Regions from separate parts of the Streptomyces sp. Ag109_O5-10 genome, predicted to be linked through region 1. Evidence: riboswitches for the same ligand, from Rfam matches in the RefSeq annotation. Region 1 holds a riboswitch; each other region holds the start of a gene.
What was found. A riboswitch is a leader RNA that binds a small molecule or an ion and turns the genes downstream of it on or off. The one in region 1 is predicted to bind S-adenosylmethionine.

Region 1 (7,430 bases):
CTGGCCGCGCTCGCCCCGAAGGTGGCCGCGGTCGCCGTCGTCACCGGCCGCCCGGCCGAGGTGGCCGTCCGCTACGGCGGCTTCGCGGGCGTGCCCGGCCTGGAACACCTCGTCGTCCTCGGGCACTACGGCGCCGAACGCTGGGACGCGGCGACCGGCGAGCTCACCGCGCCGCCCCCGCACCCCGGCATCGCCGCCGTCCGCGCCGAACTCCCCGCCCTCCTCGACCGCGCCGGCGCCTCGCACGGCACCTGGATCGAGGAGAAGGGCCGGGCGATCGCGGTCCACACCCGCCGCGCCCCCGATCCCCAGGCCACCTTCGAGACCCTCCGTGAGCCCCTCACCGATCTCGCCACCCGGCACGGCCTGATCGTCGAACCGGGCCGCCTCGTCCTGGAACTCCGTCCCCCGGGCATGGACAAGGGCGTGGCCCTGCGCGAGTACGCACGGCACATGGACGCCGGCGCGATCCTCTACGCCGGCGACGACCTGGGCGACATCCCCGCCTTCGCCGCCGTCGAGAAACTCCGCGAGGAGGGCGTCCCGGGCCTGCTGGTATGCAGCGGCAGCACAGAGGTGACCGAACTGGCGGACCGGGCCGACGTGGTGGTGGACGGCCCGGAGGGAGTGGTCAGACTGCTGAGGAGTCTGGCCGCACTGAGTGCTTCATGACTTGTGGCGCCCCGTAACCGAAGCGCCCCGTAACTGAAGCGCCCCGTAAGGGGCGCTGGGGGTACCCCCGGCCGAAGGCCGGGGGAGGAACTGCGCGACCAGCCCCCACCGCCCCGCAGTCGAACCACTACCCGGGCCTACCCGCCCAACGCCCTGAGCTGCTCAAGGAACCAGGCCGTCGGCGGCAACGCCGTAGCCGCCTCGGCCAGCCGCTTGCACCGCTCCGCCCGCTCCCCCACCGGCATGGCCAGCGCCCGCGCCAACGCGTCCGCCGTCCCCCCGATGTCGTACGGGTTCACGACCACCGCGTCCTCGCCCAGCTCCTCGTACGCCCCGGCCTCCCGCGACAGCACGAGCACGCACCCCTCGTCCGACACCACCGGGATCTCCTTCGCCACCAGGTTCATGCCGTCCCGGATGGGGTTCACCAGCGCCACGTCGGCCAGCCGGTACGCCGCCAGCGACCGTGCGAAGTCGTCCTTGACGTGCAGCACCACCGGCGTCCAACCCGCCGTCCCGTAAGCGGCGTTGATCTCGTCCGCGACCCGCTGCACCTCCGCCGTGTAGTCGCGGTACACGGACAGGTCCTGCCGCGACGGGTACGCGAACGCGACATGCACCACGCGCTCCCGCCACTCGGGGTGGTCGTCGAGCAGCTGCCGGTACGCCAGCAGCCCCCGCACGATGTTCTTCGACAGCTCCGTCCGGTCGACCCGGACGATCGTCTTCCGCCCCTCGCCGCCGATCTCCTCCCGCAACGCCCGCATCCGCTCGTCCACGTCCGGCTCGTGCGACCGCTTCCGCAAGAAGTCCGCGTCGGCGCCCAGCCCGTGCACCCCGATCCGGGTGTCCGAGGAGGGGATCCCCGGCCCCAGCACCGCATGACAGCAGTCCACGAACGCGTCCGCCCACCGCCGCGTCAGGAACGCCGCGTGGTCGGCGCCGAGGATCCCGCTGAGCAGCTCGGCCGCGATGTCGTCGGGGAGGAGCCGGAAGTAGTCCGGCGGCGCCCAGGGGGTGTGGGAGAAGTGGCCGATGCGCAGGTCCGGGCGGAGCTGCCGCAGCATCCTGGGGGCGAGCGCCAGGTGGTAGTCCTGGATGACCACCACCGCCCCCTGGCCCGCCTCCTCCGCCAGCGCCTGCGCGAAGGCGCGGTTGTAGGCCTGGTACGACCCCCACTGGCGCCGGAACTCCGCGTCGAAGACCGGTTCCAGCGGGGTCTGGTAGAGCATGTGGTGGACGAACCAGAGGACCGAGTTCGCGATGCCGTTGTACGCGTCGGCGAACACGTCCGCGTCGATGTCGAGCATCCGGACCTGCTGCCCGCCGGTGTCCCCGGCCGGCAGCCGGCCGCCGTCGGCCCGCCGCACCGCCTCACGGTCGCCGTCGCCCAGCGCCGCGCACACCCACACCGCGTTCGCGTCCGGCCCGATGGCCGACAGCCCCGAGACCAGCCCGCCGCCGCCCCGTTTGGCGTACAGGGAACCGTCTTCGCGCTGCTCGTACGAGACCGGGCCGCGGTTCGAGGCGACGAGCACCTCGGCACCGCCGGTGGAAGCCATGGGGGAAGCCATACGCCACAACCTAGCCCGGCCCGTAAACGCTCAAACGTACGGCCGTGTCCGACGCGCCGCCGTATACGGCCGTACGACGAAGTCACGCCACCTTGCGCTCGGCGTACTCCGTGATCTCCACCATCGGCGGCCGTTCCTCCGTGTCCACCGAGTACGTGCGCGGTTCGAAGCCGTCCTCGCCCCGTTCGAACTGGGTGAGCGAGGGCCGGATCAGGTGGCCGCGGGCCAGCCGGAGCTGGGCGGTGCGGTAGATCGCGGCGGACATCCGGCCGAGGGCCTGGCCGTCCTGGTGGCGGTGCTTGCGGACGCCGACGTCGACCTGCGCGAGGGCGTCCAGGCCGGCCAGGTGCAGGGCGTCGACCAGCATGCCCAGCTCGATGCCGTAGCCGACCGGGAAGGGGAGCTGTTCCAGCAGCGAGCGGCGGGCCGCGTACTCGCCGCCGAGCGGCTGGACGAAGCCCGCCAGCTGCGGCCAGTGCATGTTCAGCAGCGGGCGGGCCATCAGCTCGGTGACCCGGCCGCCCTGCCCGGCGGCGCCGCCGAGCGGGCGGTCGTACATCGCCTTGACGAGGTCCACGCCCGGCTCGGTGAGGAGCGGGCCGACGATGCCGGTGACGAAGTCGGAGGAGAACTCCCGCAGGTCGGCGTCGACGAAGCACACGATGTCCCCGGTGGTGACCAGGAGGGAGCGCCAGAGGACCTCGCCCTTGCCGGGGACGGCGGGGATGCGGGGCAGGATCGCGTCGCGGTGCACGACGCGGGCGCCGGCGGCCGCGGCGACGGCCGCCGTACGGTCGGTGGAGCCGGAGTCGACGACCACGATCTCGTCGACGAGCGGCACCTGCTGCATCAGGTCGTGGCGGATGATCGCGACGATGTCGCCGACGGTCTCCTCCTCGTTGAGCGCGGGCAGCACGACGCTGACCGTCTGCCCGGAGGACCTTTTGGCGGCCATGATCCGGTGCAGGGGACGATCGGTTACGGACCAGGAGCGGGTGGCCAGCCAGCGCTCGACTTCTTCCAGCACGGTCAGCGGCTCCTCACTGTCACGGCCACACGACGACGTGTGATCCATCTCGCGGTACGGACGACTCTCTCAACTGTCCTGGCCTTCGGTTACAGTCTTGAACAACGCCGATGACCATCGCATGTCCTGGGTGCACCCGGCGTTGACAACCGCATACCGCTCATCCAGAGGGGCAGAGGGAAACGGCCCGTTGAAGCCCCGGCAACCCTCCAGTCGGTACTCGTAGATCGCTGTCGATCACCGCGAGGCTCCCGGCTAGGGAAGGTGCCAAATCCGTCTCACGACGAGATGCGTCGTGAGGAAGATGAGGAGAAAGGGCCTCGCCTCACATGGCTGTGCAGACTGTTGCAAGCACCACGGACTCCACCGTCGATCTCGGTCCCGCCGCTGCCCTGAGCTGCCGCGAGTGCGGTCACCGGGTGCCCCTCGGCCCGGTGTTCGCCTGCGAGGAGTGTTTCGGCCCGCTGGAGATCGCGTACGACTTCTCGGCCTATGACACCGAGGAGCTCCGCAAGCGGATCGAAGCGGGTCCCGCGAACATCTGGCGCTACGCGCCGCTGCTGCCCGTCCCCGCGGACGTGGCGACCAAGCCGAACATCAACCCCGGCTGGACCAAGCTCGTCAAGGCGGACAACCTGGCCAGGGAGCTGGGGGTCACCGGCGGGCTGTACGTGAAGGACGACTCCGGCAACCCGACGCACTCCTTCAAGGACCGCGTCGTCGCCCAGGCCGTCGAGGCCGCCCGCGCCTTCGGCTACACCACCCTCTCCTGCTCCTCCACCGGCAACCTGGCCGGCGCCGTCGGTGCCGCCGCCGCCCGGGCCGGCCTCCGCTCCTGCGTGTTCATCCCGCACGACCTGGAGCAGGGCAAGGTCGTCATGGCCGCGATCTACGGCGGCGAACTCGTCGGCATCGAGGGCAACTACGACGACGTGAACCGGTTCTGCTCCGAGCTGATCGGCGACCCGGCGGGCGAGGGCTGGGGCTTCGTCAACGTCAACCTGCGGCCGTACTACGCGGAGGGCTCCAAGACCCTGGCGTACGAGATCTGCGAGCAGCTCGGCTGGGAGATCCCGGACCAGCTGGTCGTCCCGATCGCCTCGGGCTCGCAGCTCACGAAGATCGACAAGGGGCTGCAGGAGCTGATCAAGCTCGGTCTGGTCGAGGACAAGCCGTACAAGATCTTCGGCGCCCAGGCCGAGGGGTGCTCGCCGGTGTCGGTGGCCTACAAGGAGGGCCACGACGTGGTCCGCCCGCAGAAGCCGAACACCATCGCCAAGTCCCTCGCCATCGGCAACCCGGCCGACGGGCCGTACGTCCTCGACATCGCGCGGCGCACCGGCGGTGCGGTGGAGGACGTCACCGACGAGCAGGTCGTCGACGCCATCAAGCTGCTCGCGCGGACCGAGGGAATCTTCGCGGAAACCGCCGGCGGAGTGACGGTTGGAGTCACCAAAAAGCTCATTGAGAATGGGTTGATTGATCCGGCCAAGTCGGTCGTTGTACTCAACACCGGTGATGGACTCAAGACGCTGGACGCGGTGGCGGGAACCGGACTCACCGCGACCATTCGCCCGAGTCTGGAGTCTTTCCACGAGGCCGGGCTCGCCTGAGTCCCCCGAGAAATAGGGGCGCCGCCCGGAGGGGCCGCCCGGACCGGAGGTAAAAACGTGAGCGTCACCGTTCGCATCCCCACCATCCTGCGCACCTACACCGGTGGCCAGGCCGAGGTCGCCGCCGAAGGGACCACCCTCGGCGAGGTCATCTCGGACCTGGAGAAGAACCACACCGGTATCTCCGCGCGGGTTCTGGACGACCAGGGCAAGCTGCGCCGGTTCGTCAACGTGTACGTCAACGACGACGACGTGCGCTTCGAGCAGGGCCTGGAGACCGCCACCCCGGACGGCGCGGGCGTCTCCATCATCCCGGCCGTCGCCGGCGGCTGACCTGCGGACCTGCTTGACAGGCTGATCGAATGACCGAACATTACCTTCGGTAACGCCGATCACCGTCTGTTCATCCGATTGCCCCCTCCGTGAGAGAAGCGGAGGGGGCAATTCTGTGTGGTTGAGCGCGGTACAGTTGGGGAACACGGTCCCGATCTCCAGGTCGGGGGCCCCGTATTCGATACCGCGAGCCCGACAAGAAGCAGCCAAAGTGCCCGGGTTATATGCGGCTTTTGTGGCCTTTATGGGGCCCGACTTGCCCTGAATTCGGCCGAATTCTTACCACATTCCGGACCCCTTCCCTCAAGAATTCTCGTCCGATTGACCTGTTGCAGACGGCAGTTGGACAGATACATTCAGCCGCGGTCGACGCGTTCCGGCGCACGCCCCCAACCAATGGGGGGTGAGGTCTGACCCGGATCCGCGAAGTGTGGATCTGTGCAAGGGCCAGTAATAGGGGAGTTAGGCATGGCTCAGGGCACCGTCAAGTGGTTCAACGCGGAGAAGGGGTACGGCTTCATCGCGGTCGACGGTGGTGCGGATGTTTTCGTCCACTACAGCGCGATTCAGATGGACGGCTACCGCACCCTCGAGGAAGGTCAGCGGGTCGATTTCGAGATCTCGCAGGGCCAGAAGGGGCCGCAGGCGGACATGGTCCGGCTGGCGACCAGCTGAAGCACGCGCCGACTGACAGCGACGTTCTTCTGTACATCTTCGAAGGGCTCGTGCCTCCCGGGGCACGAGCCCTTCGGCATGTCCCGGGCCATGTTCCCGGCCTCGGTCCTCGAGAGCCGCTTGCGCCCGCCCTTCGCCCGATCACCACCCCCCGACGAGCACTCGCTTCGCGAGCGCGCCTTGCACTCTCCTGGGTCGAGTGCTAATCATTGGCGTTAGCACTCTGAAGGTGAGAGTGACAAAGAAGGACCGGGTCGGTGAGGCCCGCGGACCGGGTGGGGCAAGGAACCCACGGGTCGGCGAGCCGTCCGTCGCGGGCGCGGGCGCGGTCCGAAGACTCACCCCCAGTCCTGGAGGGACCACTTCACATGGCCAAGATCATCGCGTTCGACGAGGAGGCGCGGCGCGGCCTTGAGCGCGGTATGAACCAGCTCGCCGACGCCGTCAAGGTCACCCTCGGCCCCAAGGGCCGCAACGTCGTCCTTGAGAAGAAGTGGGGCGCCCCCACGATCACCAACGATGGTGTGTCCATCGCCAAGGAGATCGAGCTGGAGGACCCGTACGAGAAGATCGGCGCCGAGCTGGTCAAGGAAGTCGCCAAGAAGACGGACGACGTCGCCGGTGACGGTACGACCACCGCGACCGTGCTCGCCCAGGCCCTGGTCCGCGAGGGCCTGCGCAACGTGGCCGCCGGTGCCAACCCGATGGCCCTGAAGCGCGGCATCGAGAAGGCCGTCGAGGCCGTCTCCGGTGCCCTGCTGGAGCAGGCGAAGGACGTCGAGACCAAGGAGCAGATCGCCTCCACGGCCTCCATCTCCGCCGCCGACACCCAGATCGGCGAGCTCATCGCCGAGGCCATGGACAAGGTCGGCAAGGAAGGCGTCATCACCGTCGAGGAGTCCCAGACCTTCGGTCTGGAGCTGGAGCTCACCGAGGGTATGCGCTTCGACAAGGGCTACATCTCGGCGTACTTCGCCACCGACATGGAGCGTATGGAGGCCGTCCTCGACGACCCGTACATCCTGATCGCGAACTCCAAGATCTCCTCGGTCAAGGACCTGCTCCCGCTCCTGGAGAAGGTCATGCAGTCGGGCAAGCCGCTGCTGATCATCGCCGAGGACGTCGAGGGCGAGGCCCTGTCGACCCTGGTCGTCAACAAGATCCGCGGCACCTTCAAGTCCGTCGCCGTCAAGGCCCCGGGCTTCGGCGACCGCCGCAAGGCGATGCTGAACGACATCGCCATCCTCACCGGCGGCGAGGTCATCTCCGAGGAGGTCGGTCTCAAGCTCGAGAACACGACCCTCGACCTGCTGGGCCGCGCCCGCAAGGTCGTCATCACCAAGGACGAGACCACCATCGTCGACGGCGCCGGCTCCACCGAGCAGGTCCAGGGCCGGGTCAACCAGATCCGCGCCGAGATCGAGCAGTCCGACTCGGACTACGACCGCGAGAAGCTCCAGGAGCGCCTGGCCAAGCTCGCCGGTGGCGTCGCCGTCATCAAGGCCGGTGCCGCGACCGAGGTCGAGCTCAAGGAGC
Region 2 (7,430 bases), 3.0 Mb from region 1:
AAGGTCTGCCGGTTCCCGGTGTTGATCACGAGGTCGCGGATGGACCACTTGTTGGCCTCGGCGAGCTCGCGCCACTCGCGGGCGACGGCGAGCGGGTCGCGGTACATCCGGACCTGGGCGCGGCCGCGGGAGATGTGCTCCTCGCCGACGAGCGGGTCGACGTCGGGCAGCGGTCCCTCCGGGTCGTACGACGACAGGTCCCGGTTCCAGACGAACTCCAGGTGCCTGAGGGCGGTCGCGCCGCTGACCTGCTGGCGGCGCACCTGGTGGGCGATCTCCTCGGCCTCCGCGTCGGTGTCGCCGAGGACGAAGCTGGCGGCGGGCAGGATCAGCAGGTCCTCGGGGCGGCGGCCGTACTTGGCGAGGCGGGACTTCACGTCGGTGTAGAAGGCCTGCCCGGCGTCGAGGGTGGCGTACCGGCTGAAGATCGCGTCGGCGCTGGACGCGGCGAACTCGCGGCCCTCGTCGGACTCGCCCGCCTGGAAGATCACCGGGCGGCCCTGCGGGGAGCGCGGCACGTTGAACTGGCCGTGGATGTCGAACTGCGGGCCCTTGTGCACGAACGAGCCGGCCCTGGCGTCGCTCAGGAAGGTGCCGGTGGTCTGGTCGGCGAGGATCTCGTCGCCGTGCCAGGAGTCGAAGAGCTCGTTCGCGGTGGCGAGGAACTCCTGGGCACGGGAGTAGCGCTCGTCCTGCGGCAGGAAGCCGCCGCGCCGGAAGTTCTCGCCGGTGAAGGCGTCCCAGGAGGTGACCACGTTCCACGCGGCCCGGCCGCCGGAGAGGTGGTCCAGGCTGGCGAACTGGCGGGCCACCTCGTAGGGCTCGTTGAAGGTGGAGTTGATGGTGCCGGTCAGCCCGAGGTGGTCGGTGACGGCGGCCAGGGCGGCGAGGACGGTGAAGGTGTCGGGACGGCCGACCACGTCGAGGTCGTATATCTTCCCGCCCTGTTCGCGGAGCCGTAGGCCCTCGGCGAGGAACAGGAAGTCGAACTTGGCGCGTTCGGCGGTCTTCGCGAAGTGGGTGAAGGAGCTGAACTCGATGTGGCTGCCGGCGGCCGGGTCGCTCCACACGGTCGTGTTGTTGACGCCTGGGAAGTGTGCGGCCAGGTGGATCTGCTTCAGCGGCTTGCTCATGTCGGTGCGGGGTCCTTCCGGCTCAGGCGGTGGCAGCGGCGACGTAGCGGTTGGCGGGGCGGGCGAGCCCGAGCAGGCCGCGCAGGGTGTCCGCCTCGTAGGCGGTGCGGAAGCGGTTGCGGCGCTGGAGTTCGGGGACCAGGTCCGCGGTGATGCGCGGCAGGTCGTGGCCGAGGACGGCGGGGCGCAGGCGGAAGCCGGTGAGTCCCTGGGCGGCGAACTCCTCCAGCAGATCGGTGAGTTGAGTCGCCGTGCCGGTGAAGACACGGGCGTCGCTGGTGTATTCGGCGCCGTCGAGGGCGTCCAGCCGCTCCTTGCGGGCGACGGCCGCGGCCTGGTCGTCGTCGAGGAAGACCACGAGGTCGCCGAAGACGTGCACGGTGTCGCCGGCCCGCCCGGCGGCCTCCTGCTCGGCGCGGATCTCGGCGACGATCGCGCGGGCGTCGGCGGCGTCCCGCGGGGTGACGTAGCCGACGTCGGCCTGGCGGGCGATCAGCCGGTAGGGCACGGTCTGGTGGCCGAGCGCGGTGACGAGCGGCTGGCCCTGCGGCGGGCGCGGGGTGATGGAGGGGCCCTTGACGCTGAAGTGCCGGCCCTCGAAGTCGATGTAGTGCAGCTTGTTGCGGTCGATGAAGCGGCCGGTGGCGGCGTCCCGGATCTCGGCGTCGTCCTCCCAGCTGTCCCAGAGCCTGCGCACCACCTCGACATGGTCGGCGGCCTCGTCGAAGTGCTCGGTGAGCCGCTGCTGCCCGGCGGGGGACCGCAGTTCGGTCAGGTCGATCGGCGGGAAGGTACGCCGGCCGAAGTGGTCCGCCTCGTGGGGGCGGGCGGAGATCTGCACCCGCAGTCCGGCGCGGCCGGTGCTGACGTAGTCCAGGGTGGCGATCGCCTTGGAGACGTGGAACGGCTCGGTGTGGGTGGCGATCACCGTCGGCACCAGACCGATGTGGCTCGACAGCGGCGCGATCCGGGACGCGATCAGGACGGCGTCCAGACGGCCGCGGACCTGGTCGGTACGGCCGTCGAGCTCGCCGTAGTGCGACGACTGCAGGCCGAGGCCGTCCTCGATGGTGACGAAGTCGATCAGACCTCGCTCGGCCTCGGCGACCAGGTCGGCCCAGTAGCCGGCGGTGAACAGCTCACGGGGGCGGGCGACCGGCTCGCGCCAGGACGCCGGATGCCAGCCGGTGCCGTCCAGGGCGACGGCGAGGTGCAGGTGGGACGCGGGAGATGAGGACACAGTGGTGCCTTCCTGAAGGTCCGTACGGAGGCGCGCCGGAGAGAGGGGCGCGGCGGGGACGACTGGTCAGGAACAACAGAGCGCGCCGGCCACGCGCTGCAGGTCGATGTGCGGCCGGGAGTGCAGGACGGTACGGCGGCTGGGGCTGAGGACACGTGTCACGTCCCGCACCTCCCGGCCTGCTCCGCATGCACTTCGTCCTGAGTCACAACAGACCGGCGTTCGTGGTTGTTCCCGGGCTGCGCAACAGCAGGGTGCGGCCGCGCAGCCGCTCGGTGAAGCCGATCGACTCGTAGAGCCGGATCGCGTTCGCGTTGCCCGGCGCCGCGTGCAGGAACGGGGTGTCGCCGCGCTCCCTGATCCCGGCGGCGACCGCGCGGACCAGGCGGGTGGCCAGGCCCCGGCCCCGGTGGTCCGGGTCGGTGCAGACCGCGCTGATCTCCGTCCAGCCGGGCAGCCGCAGCCGCTCCCCCGCCATGGCGATCAGCCGCCCGCGGTGCCGGATACCGAGATAGCTGCCCATCTCGACGGTCCGGGTGCGGAACGGGCCGGGTGCGGTGCGGGCGACCAGGTCCAGCATCTCGGGCACGTCGTCCGGCCCGAGCCTGACCGCCTCGGAGACCGGCTCGGCCCGCAGTGCCGTGTCCACGAACTGGACGCCGGTTCCGCCGCCGACCACCTCCCAGTCCGGCGGTGCCGCCTCGGCCGACTTGATCTTCACCGTCGCTCCCGGGCCGACGAGCGTGCGCAGGTCGGCCCAGGCCGCCGGGTCGGTGGGGTCCGCGAGCGCCGCGTAGGCGTAGACGTCGTCGGGATACCGGGCCGCCCGGCCGATCCGCTCCCCGAGGTGGGCGTGCGGGCCGGTGAGGGCCGCCCAGACGGCGTTGTCGAGCGGGGACGTGCCGGGTGCGAGCGGGGCCCCGCCTCCGTGGAGGTCGGTCTGGAGGGTCACGGAGGCGCGGTCCTTTCTCGTCTTGCGGCGGTGCTGTTCGACGGATGGTCAGGAGTTGTCGAGGGGCAGTCCGGGCGGGTTGACCTCGGACTTCGCGACGGCCTCGTTGGAGAGGTTGTACGCCTTGAGCCACTGGGCGTACTGACCGTTGTCGATCAGGTGGTTGATGGCGTCCGCGAGGGGCTTGGCGAGGCCGCTGTCCTTCTTGGCGGTGGCCGCGATCAGGCCCTGGAGGCTGGCGCCCGCGCCGGAGTAGGTGCCCGCGGTGCGGGTGGCGTTGGGCGTGTTCGCGGTCTGCCTGTTGTGGTACGCGATGCCGGGGTTGGGGCCGAGGTAGGCGTCGATCTTGCCGCTGGACAGGGCCAGGTAGACGCTGTTGCTGTCCTGGAAGTACTTGACGGTGAGCTTCTTGCCCTCGCTCTCCAGCTTCTTCTTCCACTCCAGGAGGATCTTCTCCTGGTTGGTGCCTGCGCTCACGGAGACCGTCCTGCCGGCGAGGTTCTCGTAGTTGCCGTCGAAGTTCCAGGTGCTCTTCTTGGGCACGGTGAAGGCGAGGTTGTCCTGACGGTAGGAGGCGAACTCGTACTTCTTCTTGCGCTCCTCGGTGTCGGTGACGTTGGAGAAGGCCACGTCGACCTTGCCGCTGTCGATGCCGACGAACATGTTCTCCCAGGTGGCGTTCTGGATCTCGGGCTTGAGGCCGAGGACCGCGGCGACCAGGCGGCCGAGGTCGGGCTCGGAGCCGGTGAGGGTCTTCTGGTCGCTGCCCACGAAGGCCAGCGGCGGGAACCCGGCGGGCAGGGCGCCCTCGCCGATGACCAGCTTGCCGCTCTTCCTGACGGAGGCGGGCAGTTCGGCGCTGATGGACTTGACCTCGGAGACCTTGATCGCGGTCTGGGTGGCGGCGCCGTTGGAGACCTGGCCGATGACGACCTCGCCGGTCTTCGCGGCGGAGGTGGTGGTGGCCGCGTCGCTGTCGCCCCCGCAGGCGGCGAGCCCGGTGGCGAGGGAGGCGGCGACGGTCGCCGCGGAGATGCCTCTGATCAGGCTGCGTCGGTTGAAGTGGGCAGGCATGGTCGTCCTTTGTGACGGGGTGAGATGAGAGAGGCGTGGGGGGAGATCTGGGGGTGCGGCGGTTCAGAGGACCTTGCTGAGGAAGTCCCTGGTCCGCTCGTGCTGCGGGTTGTCGAGGACCTCGGAGGGCGGCCCCTGCTCGACGATCCGGCCGCCGTCGATGAAGACGACGCGGTCGGCGATCTCGCGGGCGAAGCCGATCTCGTGGGTGACGATGACGAGGGTGGTGCCGCTGGTCGCCAGGTCCTTGATGACGGCGAGGACCTCACCGACGAGTTCGGGGTCCAGAGCGGAGGTCGGCTCGTCGAAGAGGATCACCCCGGGGCGCAGGGCGAGGGCGCGGGCGATGGCGACGCGCTGCTGCTGGCCGCCGGAGAGCTGGCGGGGGTAGGCGCCGATGCGCTCGCCGAGGCCGACCCGTTCCAGGAGCTCCTTGGCCAGGGCCTGGGCCTCGGGCTTGCCGAGTTTTCCGGTGGCGACCGGGGCGGCGGCCACGTTGTCCAGCACGGTCAGGTGCGGGAAGAGGTTGAAGTTCTGGAAGACGAAGCCGATCCGGCCGCGCTGGGCCAGGATGGCGCGCTCGCTCAGCTCCTTGAGCCGGTCGCCGTGCCGCTTCACACCGATCGGCTCGCCGTTGATGCTGACGTGCCCGCGCTCGGGCTTCTCCAGGTGGTTGACGACCCTGAGGAGGGTGGACTTGCCGGAGCCGGACGGGCCGAGGACGACGGTGACCTCGCCGGGGCGGATGGTCAGGTCGATGCCGTCCAGGACACGGTGGGTGCCGTACCACTTGTGGACGCCGTTGATCTCCAGGGCGGCGGGGGCCGTCTCCACGCTGTCGGTGATGGTCATACCGCGGCCTCCCGGCGGATGCGGGCGCGCAGGTCGGTAAGGCCGGTGCGCAGCTTCTGGAGGGGAGTCGGGGGCAGCGTGCGGGTGGCGCCGCGGGCGTAGTACCGCTCGACGTAGAACTGGATCACGGAGACGACGCTGGTCAGGATCAGGTACCAGACGGTCACCACCAGGAGGAGCGGCACGATGTCGCCGGGGTAGGTGGAGCCCATGCTCTGCGCGGAGCCGAACAGGTCGAGCAGCGAGACGTAGAAGACCAGCGAGGTGCTCTTGATCAGGCCGATCAGCTGGTTGACGTAGTTCGGGGTGATGGACCTGAGCGCCTGCGGGAACACGATCTTCCGGAACTGGTAGCCCTTGGGCAGGCCGAGCGCGGCGGCGGCCTCGTGCTGGCCCTGGTCCACGGAGAGGATGCCGCCGCGGACCACCTCGGCCGCGTAGGCGGCCTCGTTGAGGCTCAGGCCGATGACGGCGACCACCATGTCGGTGGCGAGCTTCGACTCGTCGAAGGAGAAGAAGGCGGGCCCGAAGGGGACGCCGACGCTCAACGTCTTGTACAGGGCGCTGAAGTTGTAGAGGAAGAGCAGGACAACGATGAGCGGTATGGAGCGCAGCGCCCATACGTAGGTCCAGCTGACCGCGCGCAGCACGGGGCTCTTCGAGAGCCGGGCCAGGGCGAGCAGGATGCCCCCGAGCAGACCCAGCACCGCGCTGTAGGCGGTGACTTCGAGGGTGATGACCAGTCCGTCGAGGATGGTCGGCCGCAGGAACCAGTAGCTCCAGCGGTCCCACTGGTAGAAGGGGTTGGTCACCAGTCCGTGCACGAACTGGGCGGCCAGGACCAGGACGACGGCGGTGGCGATCCACCGTCCCGGCCTGCGCAGCGGCTGAACGCGCTGTGCGGTGAGGGATGGTGACGGTTCGTCGGCGGCGGGCGGTGCCTCGGGGGCGGCGATCGTGGCGCCTGGGGGTTCACTCATGGCGGGCTCCGGCGGAGTCGGACACCCACGTGTCCCGCGGCGGGGGCCGCGCACCGGTCCGTGTTCGGGCACGGCGCGGTGCGCGGGGGCGCGCGGGGCACGGGGCTGGGCGGACGGCGGCACACCGGACGGCCGGTGTTTCGACGGGGACGCTGGGGTGCGAGGCTGCGGGGAACCGGGGGAAAAGCCTGGTCAGACCCGACAGCGGGCACAGCCCGGTGCGGTACACGCGCTACACAGGGCGCTGTTGACACGGAGCAGGTCGACGGCTCGGTCGGCGACGAGCGGGCTCGGGTACGGGCGTACGCAGCCCTCGGCGCGGCGCTGGGCCGTCCTGGGGGCTGCGTACATGTCCGTCACCTGTCACTGTGTCGTGCCGGCCCCGAAGGGCACTCGCGCTTACCGAATCGTCGCTTGCCGAAACGTCGTCGGTCCGGTCGTCACCTGGGGCACCCCACCGCGGTGCGAGGGTTGCCGGTCAGCAAGCCAGGGCTTGACGCTGACGCTCATGACCGTTCTGGTCCGCAAGTAACGCAGTTGCCCGAACGATTGTCAACGCCTGTCCGACTGGCGAAACGGTTCGGGCGGCTCTCACCTGCGCGGACCGCGGGGTGCGTCGGCCGCGTGGCCCGCCCAGTCCAGGATCTGGACGGCCGCGCCGGCGGCTTCCAGGCCCTGGCAACGGCCGTGGTGGCGGCGGGCGATGCCGTCGAGGTCGAGGTGGCCGCCGAAGGCCGGATGGGCGGCCAGCCGGCGGGCGTAGGCCCACAGCACCGGGTGGCCGGCGACGGCGTGCACCGCGGCGGCGTCCAGGTGGTTGCGGTGCACGGTGTCGAGTTGCACCAGGGTGACCCACAACTCGATGTCGGCGGCCGTGAGTCGGCCGCCGACCAGGAACTCCACCCCGGTCAGCCTGCGCTCCAGTTCGTCCAGGGCCGAGAGCAGCACCTCCAATGCCTCCGGGTCGCCGCCCGCGCGCCCGGCCCGCTGTGCGGCCTGCTCGATGTCCTCGGTGCACAGCCGCTCGACGGCCTCGATCTCGGCCTCGGCTCCGCACGGGTAGAGCCGGGCGACGCCGTCACCGAAGTGCTGGTCCAGGTCGCGCAGGATGTCCCGGCTGTGGGTGCTGACGATCCTGCCGGACCAGCCGTCGCTGAACACCGGCGCGAGGGCCGGTCCCGAGTAGCGGTGCGCGCTGG
Region 3 (7,430 bases), 3.7 Mb from region 1:
CTGCCCGGACCCGAACACCTCACGATCACGCCAAGGCCGCTCCCTCACCCCGGGCCTGGACAAGTCCTCGTCAGGAACCAGTACTTCCTGGTCTTTCCCGGACTGCGCACGCTCGTCGGGGACGAGGCCGACGGCATGCCGCTGCCCCGCATCCACCCCGGTGACGCTCTGTACGGCCCCGCGGTGGGTGAGGTCGTCGCGGCCGGGCCCGGCGGTCCGCTGCGTCCGGGGGACAAGGTCACGCACCTGCTCGGGTGGCGCGAGTACGCACTGGTCGCGGCGACGGACTGCACCACACTCGGCGACCTCCTGCCCGACCCGGTCGCCCACCTCTCGTCCGGTTCGGCCGCCTACGGGGCGTTGACCCGGCTCACCGAAGTCCGCCCAGGCGACACGGTGTTCGTCACGGGAGCGGCCGGAGCCGTGGGTACGCTGGCCGGCCAGATCGCCCGGCTGCTGGGGGCCGGCAGGGTCATCGGGAGCACCCGGTCGCCGGCCAAGGCCGAGCGGCTGCGGGCCGAACTGGGCTACGACGCGGTCGTGGTGCCCGGGAACCGGCCCTTCGACGAGCAACTGGCCGCGGCGGCACCGGACGGCATCGACGTACTCGTGGACAACGTCGGCGGTGAGCAGCTCACGGCGGCTGTGCGCACCGCGCGCCGGGGCGCCCGCTTCGCCCTGGTGGGCGCGCTGTCGGGACAGCTGTCGCCGAACCGCGGCGGTGGCAGTTCACCCACGGAGATCGACACCTTCCGCCTGGTCGGCCAGGGCGTCTCGCTGCACGGCTACAGCGGACAGGACCATCCCGACGTCGCGGCGGAGTGGACCAGGCGCTTCGGGGACTGGCTGCGCTCCGGCGACATCACCTTCCCTCAGGCACGGATCCCGGGCATGGATCGCGCCCCTCGGGCGTTGCGGGAACTGTTGGAGGGGCAGCACTTCGGAACCGTCGTCGTGGAGTTGCCGCCACGGTGACGCGCAGGCGCGCGGTCGCGGCGGCAGAGGCCGAGGCTCGGGGGTGGACATGCGGATCGGGGACGCGGCTGCAGCCGCGGGGACCACCCCGCGGGCACTGCGGTTCTACGAGGAACGGGGGCTGCTGCCGCCACCGCGGCGCACAGCCGCCGGGCAACGTGAGTACGGGCCCGACGAGGTGGCCAGAGTCCGTGTCATCCGTGAACTGCTGGCGCTCGGCCTCACCGTCGAGGACCTGCGCAGTCTCACCGACCGGCTCGCCCTGCTCGGCGAACTCCCGCCGGGGCGGTGCGGCCACCCCGACAGCGACCGGCCCGGCTCCGGGGTGATCGTCCGCAGGCTCGCGGCCCTCGACGCCGAGATCGACCGGCTGACCCGGCTGCGCACGGAACTGGCCCTGCGCACCTTCGGTCAGCCGTGACGGCACGTCAACGTCGGCAGGGCCGGCGCCGGTTCTCAGTCCGGGTACCGGGGGCCGACCGCACTGCGAGCGCCGAGTGCCCGGCCCTTGCCCCAGCCGAGTTCGCGGACGCTCTCCCCGGTCGTACGCTCCACCGCCCGCGCGCCCGACACGACCGCGTCGGCATCGACCAGCAGCTCCAGCGCCGGAGTGCGGTCGAGGATGCGTACGCCCAGGCGCTGCACGCGGATCCGCTGCCGGCGCATGTACTCGGGACCTTGGAGGTCACCGCGGAGCTGACGGCCCCGGGCGTCGACGGGGAAGGGGTAACGCTGCACCCGGGCCAGCTCGTCCATGCGGGCGTGGGTCTCGTCGAGGACCCGGGCCATCCAGTCCCGGTCGGCGAGAAACCCGCCCAGGCCCTCCCTGCTCGCCATGGCGGCCTCGCGCAGCTCGGGGACGTCGTCGACGTACCAGATGCCGGTGCCGACCGACGCGGTCGCGCCGTTCGCACCCGTGTAGCCCTTGTCGGCCAGGACGACACCGGCCCCGGCCTGGGCGGCCTCGATCGCGGACCAGGTGCCGGCCGGCCCGCCGCCGATCACCAACACGTCACCGGTCAGGGTCTGTTCGGATTCGGGACTCGTCATGGCATGCGTTCCTTCCCTCGACCCGAGCACAGTTCGTCCGCACGCCGGACCGCCGTTCTCCGGCCGATACCGAGGCATGGGGAGGTCCCTCTCCAGGACGGGGCGCACTGACGGTTGCTGAGGGGCGGGTGATCGGGGGACGAGCGGCGGTGGGACGGATGCGGGGCGGGTGCCCGGGCCGGTCGCGACGCGAGGGTTCGACGGCAGGACCCTCGGCGGTGTCGGGGCCGGCCCCTGCTCACTGCCCCGGGGCGTCCGGGAGCCGGAAGGACGAAGCACGCGTGCGGGCGGCGGTCGGCGCGATACCGCGAGAGGGACACCGCTGGGGCGGACACCGCGCGCCGGCCCTTCCGGACGTAGGCGCCGGGCTCAGGCCGGCCGATGTCGTGATCCGCTCAGCGGATCAGCGACACGTCTTCCGGATCAACGACGACAGAACGCGCTGGAGACGTGCGCCAGGTCGATGTGGCGCCTCCGGGTCGGATCCGTGCGCGGGGTCAGGGAAAGTGAGTTGAGCGGAGGTCCACGCCGCCGGTCGATACGTTCCGGACAGCCCTCACATTGCGGAAACATCGGCCGCCCGTGAGCGGGCGTCGCAGCACGACCGACGGGGCCTGGCTGTCGGGTGACATGCCGGGCCCCGTCGCGGCGCGGCCGGCCGTGCACCGAGGTGGTCCGTCCGGACGGCGGCGGTCGTTGCCCGTCAGGCGCGCTGCTGCTCCACGAGCGCCTTGGTGAAGTGGGTGACGGGGCGCGCCAACCGTTCGCCGTCGACGGTGATGTCGACGGCCTCGTTGTAGAAGGCGAGGAGCCCCTCGACGGCTCCGACCGCGGGCAGCGGGTCCGGGTAACTCCAGACGACGTTGGGCGGGACGTCGGCCTCGCCGCGCCACGACCAGTACTCGGCGGTGCCCTTGTACGGGCAGCCGGTGTGGTGGTCGGTGGCTTCGAGCAGGTCGAGGCGGACGTCCTCGCGCGGGACGTAGTAGCGGGTGGGCAGGCCGGTCTCGAAGAGCAGGACCGGACGGCGGGTGTCCGCGACGACCGTGCCGTCGATCTCGACCACGAGGTGCCGGCTGCTGGGGATGGCGTCGACCCGCTTGTGCGGGTCACGGGGGTGGACGAAGATCTCTTCCTCCTCCTCGTACCAGTGGTCCAGGCCCCGCCCGACGCGCGGGAACCACTCGAAGGCGATGTGGTCGGCCAGGTCGGCGGCCGGGAAGGTCCAGGCGGCGTTCTCGAGCAGTTCGCCGTCGACCTCGACGTCGTAGAAGATCCGCGAGCCGGTGTGGGTACCGGTCGGCGGGTTCTTCGCCGGCCGGAGCAGTTCCTCGCGTACCTCCGCACGGGGGAACGCGTACAGCGGTACGGGAACTCCCGGCTCCCAGACGAGGACGGGGTGGCGGCTGTCGACGACCGTGACGTCACCCCTGCGGCCGCGCACCCAGCGCTCGCTCGGCTCCCACAGGAGCCCCTCCGGGGTGGTCCGCACGGCCCGTGCGGTGGGGAACGTGGTCATGAGCGGGTCTCCTTCGGCTGGTTCACGCGGTGACTTCGGCGACGTAGGAGCGGTTCTCCCGCCAGGCGGCGAGTTGCTCGGGGCGGCCGAAGACCCTCAGGTACTCCTCGACGTTGCCACTGGCACGCTCCCACACCGATACGGGTTCGAAGTCGGATCCGTCCGGGTCGGCGGAGGCCGGCAGGGGTGCCACGACCGTGTCCAGGCCCGGGTGGACGAAGACGGCGGAGGAGCGTCGCGTCACCGTGCCGCCGGCCACCACCCGGTGCCGTCCGGGGCGCAGCCTGCCGTCCGTCCAGTTGGTCAGCAGGGTGCCGGTGAACACCTGGAGGGCGTCGTGCCGGATCGTTACGGAGGTCCAGGTGCCGTCCGGACGCCGGCCCTGGAGGCCGGCGTAGTCACCCTCCTGGTGGAGCACGGTGAGCGCGGAGCTGTCGGCGTGTTCCAGGAGGAGGAGTTTCTCGTCGTCCGACGCGCCGTCGTGCGGCCACTTGGGGTAGTTGTTGACGACCGTCGTCGTGCAGACGTCGTCGCCGAGCGGGAAGGTGTCGGCGGGCACGCCCAGCACGCGCGCGTACAGGCCGAGGACGCGGCGGGCCACGTTCACGAACGCGTCCTGGTAGCGCCGGGTCGCGGCGCGCAGGCCGGGCTCCTGCGGCGGCCACACGTTGGCGTGGGCGTAGAGGGTGGCCTGCGTGGGGGTGAGCCCGGCGGCCTCGGCCGCTTCCGCGTCGTCGTACTGGCCGACGTTGAACCGTTCGAGTTCGAGGCGGCCGAAGTCGTCGGGCCACTGCCGCCAGCCGCGGTAGGGGTGTCCGGTGGGACTGGCCAGCTGTTCCTTCTCCTCGCGGGGAGGTCGAGGACCCGGCGGAAGCCGTCGTTGAATTCGGTGATCACCTCCGCGGGGACTCCGTGGTTGACGATCTGGATGATCCCGATCGTCTGGGCGGCCTGGCGCACCGTGGCGCGTCGACGAGGAAGAGGCGCCCCGACGCTGTGCGGGAACTTCGCCTTCAGGGCGATCGCGGCCGGCGCGCCGAACCCGGCGCCCACGAGGGGCACGCCGCCCGGCGTGAAGGACCGCGCGGCCTCCTCCAGCGTGCCGGCCAGGCGCCGGGGGGCGGTAGTCGCCCCGGCCGCGCCTGCTGGAGCGGCCGTGGCCGGGCAGGTCCAGGCCGACGGCGGGCCGGTCGAGGGCCGGCAGGACGTGCGGTGTTCATGAGGCCGAGGCCCCGGGAGCCGACGTCGAAGACACGCCCCGCGAACAGCGTCAGCGTGGGTGGAAGTTGACCGCGAAGGTGGCGACCAGGCCGAAGCTGGTGAGGACACCGACGAGTTCGGGCCGGGCCGCCACGTAGCGCAGCCCCGCCGCGCCCGCCCCTGTCCAGGGCGGCCGGGCCACGAAGGGCGTGTCCCGCGCCCGCGGCCGGATCGACAGCAGACCGGCGAGGACGACGGTGAAGGACACGGCGTTGAGGGCGAGCACCCACCCGGTGCCGATCGCCCCGATCAGCACACCGGCGATCGCCGGGCCGATCAGCCGCGCGGCGTTCAGGGACAGGATGTTCAGGCCCGCCGCCTTCGGGATGAGCGCCCGGCCGACCAGCTCGGTGACGAAGGACAGGCGTGCCGGGTTCTCCACCGTGAACACGCAGCCGAGCGCGAAGGACAGGACGTACAGCAGCCACAGGGCGGCATGGCCGGAGAACACGATGACCGTCAGGACCAGTGCCTGGACCGCGTACAGCGGCTGGGTCCACAGCAGCAGGGTCCGGCGGTCGTACCGGTCGGCGACGACCCCGCCCCACAGGCCGATCAGCAGCACCGGGGCGAACTGGAGTCCGGCGACCCAGCCGAGCGCGGTACCGCTGTGGGTGAGCGTCAGGACGAACCAGTCCAGCGCGACACCCTGCAGGGCGCTGCCGATGTCGGACACCAGGCCCGTGCTCCAGTAGATCCGGTAGTCACGGACCCGCAGGGCGGCGAACACCCCCTTCGGGGCAGTGCTGTTGACGACCATGCGGCTCTTTCCGAGCGGGCGGGGCCTGGACGCGGACGCGTCGCGGGACGCTTGCGACGCCGGTCCGGGCCCAGCAGGGGACGCGGCGCGGCGGAGGCGGACGCGAAGGGAGCGAGTGGTCAGCGACAGGTCTGGTCGAACTGGTCGGCACGACGGCCCGACCAGAACGGGTCGAGCAGCACCGTGCGTGCCTGACCTGCGGTCTCCATGGCCGGATCAAAGCACACGGAACAAGGTGCGTCCACCATCCGTCCCGGCACATGAGACGACCCCGCTCTCCGGACAGGGCGTCACGTCGCGGCATTGACGTACGACAAAATCGATCCGTAGCATCACCAACGGCATTGAGTGTCAGCGTCAAGCCCTGGCTCGCTGACCGGCAACCCTCCCGCGCGGTGGGGTGCTCCAGGTGAAAGCCCGGCGGGGTCACCGATGACTCCCGCAAGCGCGTGGCCCCGTGACCGGGGCCGGAGACGGGGAGGTCCGGCATGCTGCACAGCGATGACTCCGCTGCCTCCCCCGCCGACGCCACGGCGTACTCCCGGCTCTCGCGCCGGCGCCACATCGATCTGAAGCGCTCGACCAGCTGCCTCTGTCGGGCCTGACCGGCCAGGCCGCCGCCGGCTGACATCCGTCACCGGCCCGCCACCTTCGCGCCGTCCTTCCCCCTGGGCCACCGGTTCCCGGTGCCGTCCGCATGCCAACCCCCTGTCTGCACAGCGCATCCCCGGCCGGAGTCGATCCGCCCGGGCCGCGCACACCGTCATGCCTGCGCGCATCCGTGCGCGGTAGTGCCTCGGTGACACGAGTAGGAGAAAGCCCTCCGTGACTGCACTTCCGGATTTCAGACCCTCCCGATGGGCGCCCCTGGCCGCGCTCCTGACCACCAGCGTCCTGCTGACCGCGTGCGGTTCGGGCGACGACGGCTCCGGCGGCGGAAGCGGCCGGGCGAAGTCCGGCGGCACCCTGACCTTCGCGGTGGGCTCCGACGCGGGCTGCGTGGACCCGCAGCAGGTCGGCAGCAACGACACGATCTACTCGGTGCGCCAGATCGTGGACTCGCTCACCGACCAGGACCCGAAGACCGGAAAGATCGTGCCGTGGCTCGCCAAGAGCTGGGACATCAGCACCGACGCGACCACGTTCACGTTCCACCTGCGGTCCGGCGTCACCTTCAGCGACGGATCCAAGCTGACCGCCCAGGTGGTCAAGGACAACTTCGACGCGGTGCCGCAGCTCGGTGCCCTGGGCACCCTCGCCGAGGGCTACCTGAGCGGCGTCAAGAGCACCGCCGTGGTCGACCCGCTCACCGTCAAGGTGACCTTCAAGCAGCCCAACGCCCAGTTCCTCCAGGCGACTTCGACCCACTCGCTGGGCATCGAGTCCTCGGCGAGCGTCAAGAAGAGCCCGCAGCAGAAGTGCAGCGACGGGGTGGTCGGGTCCGGCCCGTTCGTGCTCAAGCAGTACGTGCAGAACCAGTCGGTCACCCTGGGCAGGCGCACCGGGTACGACTGGGGTTCCTCGCTGTGGTCGAAGAAGGGCGAGGCCTACCTGGACAAGCTGGTGTTCAAGGTCGTGCCCGAGGCGGGGGTGCGGGCCGGCAGTCTCCAGTCCGGGCAGGTGGACGCGATCAGCAGCGTCGGCAAGGCCAACGAGGCGGCGCTCAAGGGCGGCCAGGTCACCCTGCAGAGCCGTGCCAACCCCGGTGTGGTGTTCGGCCTCGGGCTCAACAACGCGCGGCCGCTGCTGAAGGACGCGAAGGTCCGTCAGGCGATCTCGGCCGCCGTCGACCGGAAGCAGATCGCCGACACCGTCTACCCGACCGGCACCCGGCCGGCGACCAGCATCCTGGCGCACACCACGCCC

Region 2: another riboswitch for S-adenosylmethionine. It lies ahead of BLW82_RS37045 (amino acid ABC transporter permease); the one in region 1 lies ahead of thrC (threonine synthase).
Region 3: another riboswitch for S-adenosylmethionine. It lies ahead of BLW82_RS46415 (putative leader peptide); the one in region 1 lies ahead of thrC (threonine synthase).

Annotation. Positions count from the first base shown of each region.
Region 1 covers NZ_FNTQ01000001.1:5,114,104-5,121,533, forward strand. The annotation lists gene otsB (trehalose-phosphatase) at 1-672, shown strand, start outside; gene BLW82_RS23460 (alpha,alpha-trehalose-phosphate synthase (UDP-forming)) at 810-2,234, opposite strand; gene BLW82_RS23465 (glucosyl-3-phosphoglycerate synthase) at 2,329-3,273, opposite strand; SAM riboswitch class I at 3,431-3,584, shown strand; gene thrC (threonine synthase) at 3,603-4,886, shown strand; gene BLW82_RS23475 (MoaD/ThiS family protein) at 4,944-5,219, shown strand; gene BLW82_RS23480 (cold-shock protein) at 5,688-5,894, shown strand; gene groL (chaperonin GroEL) at 6,263-7,430, shown strand, end outside.
Region 2 covers NZ_FNTQ01000001.1:8,124,963-8,132,392, reverse strand. The annotation lists gene BLW82_RS37070 (NtaA/DmoA family FMN-dependent monooxygenase) at 1-1,133, opposite strand, end outside; gene BLW82_RS37065 (LLM class flavin-dependent oxidoreductase) at 1,156-2,373, opposite strand; gene BLW82_RS46395 (putative leader peptide) at 2,440-2,535, opposite strand; gene BLW82_RS37060 (GNAT family N-acetyltransferase) at 2,579-3,325, opposite strand; gene BLW82_RS37055 (ABC transporter substrate-binding protein) at 3,374-4,399, opposite strand; gene BLW82_RS37050 (amino acid ABC transporter ATP-binding protein) at 4,463-5,251, opposite strand; gene BLW82_RS37045 (amino acid ABC transporter permease) at 5,248-6,231, opposite strand; SAM riboswitch class IV at 6,622-6,745, opposite strand; gene BLW82_RS37040 (glutathione S-transferase C-terminal domain-containing protein) at 6,823-7,430, opposite strand, start outside.
Region 3 covers NZ_FNTQ01000001.1:8,846,483-8,853,912, reverse strand. The annotation lists gene BLW82_RS40350 (MDR family NADP-dependent oxidoreductase) at 1-975, shown strand, start outside; gene BLW82_RS40345 (MerR family transcriptional regulator) at 1,025-1,396, shown strand; gene BLW82_RS40340 (FAD-dependent oxidoreductase) at 1,432-2,025, opposite strand; gene BLW82_RS40335 (DUF427 domain-containing protein) at 2,729-3,544, opposite strand; gene BLW82_RS40330 (2OG-Fe(II) oxygenase family protein) at 3,567-4,211, opposite strand; gene BLW82_RS46420 (2-oxoglutarate and iron-dependent oxygenase domain-containing protein) at 4,148-4,504, opposite strand; gene BLW82_RS45905 (hypothetical protein) at 4,461-4,766, shown strand; gene BLW82_RS40320 (MFS transporter) at 4,815-5,564, opposite strand; SAM riboswitch class IV at 5,905-6,018, shown strand; gene BLW82_RS46415 (putative leader peptide) at 6,053-6,169, shown strand; gene BLW82_RS40315 (ABC transporter substrate-binding protein) at 6,390-7,430, shown strand, end outside.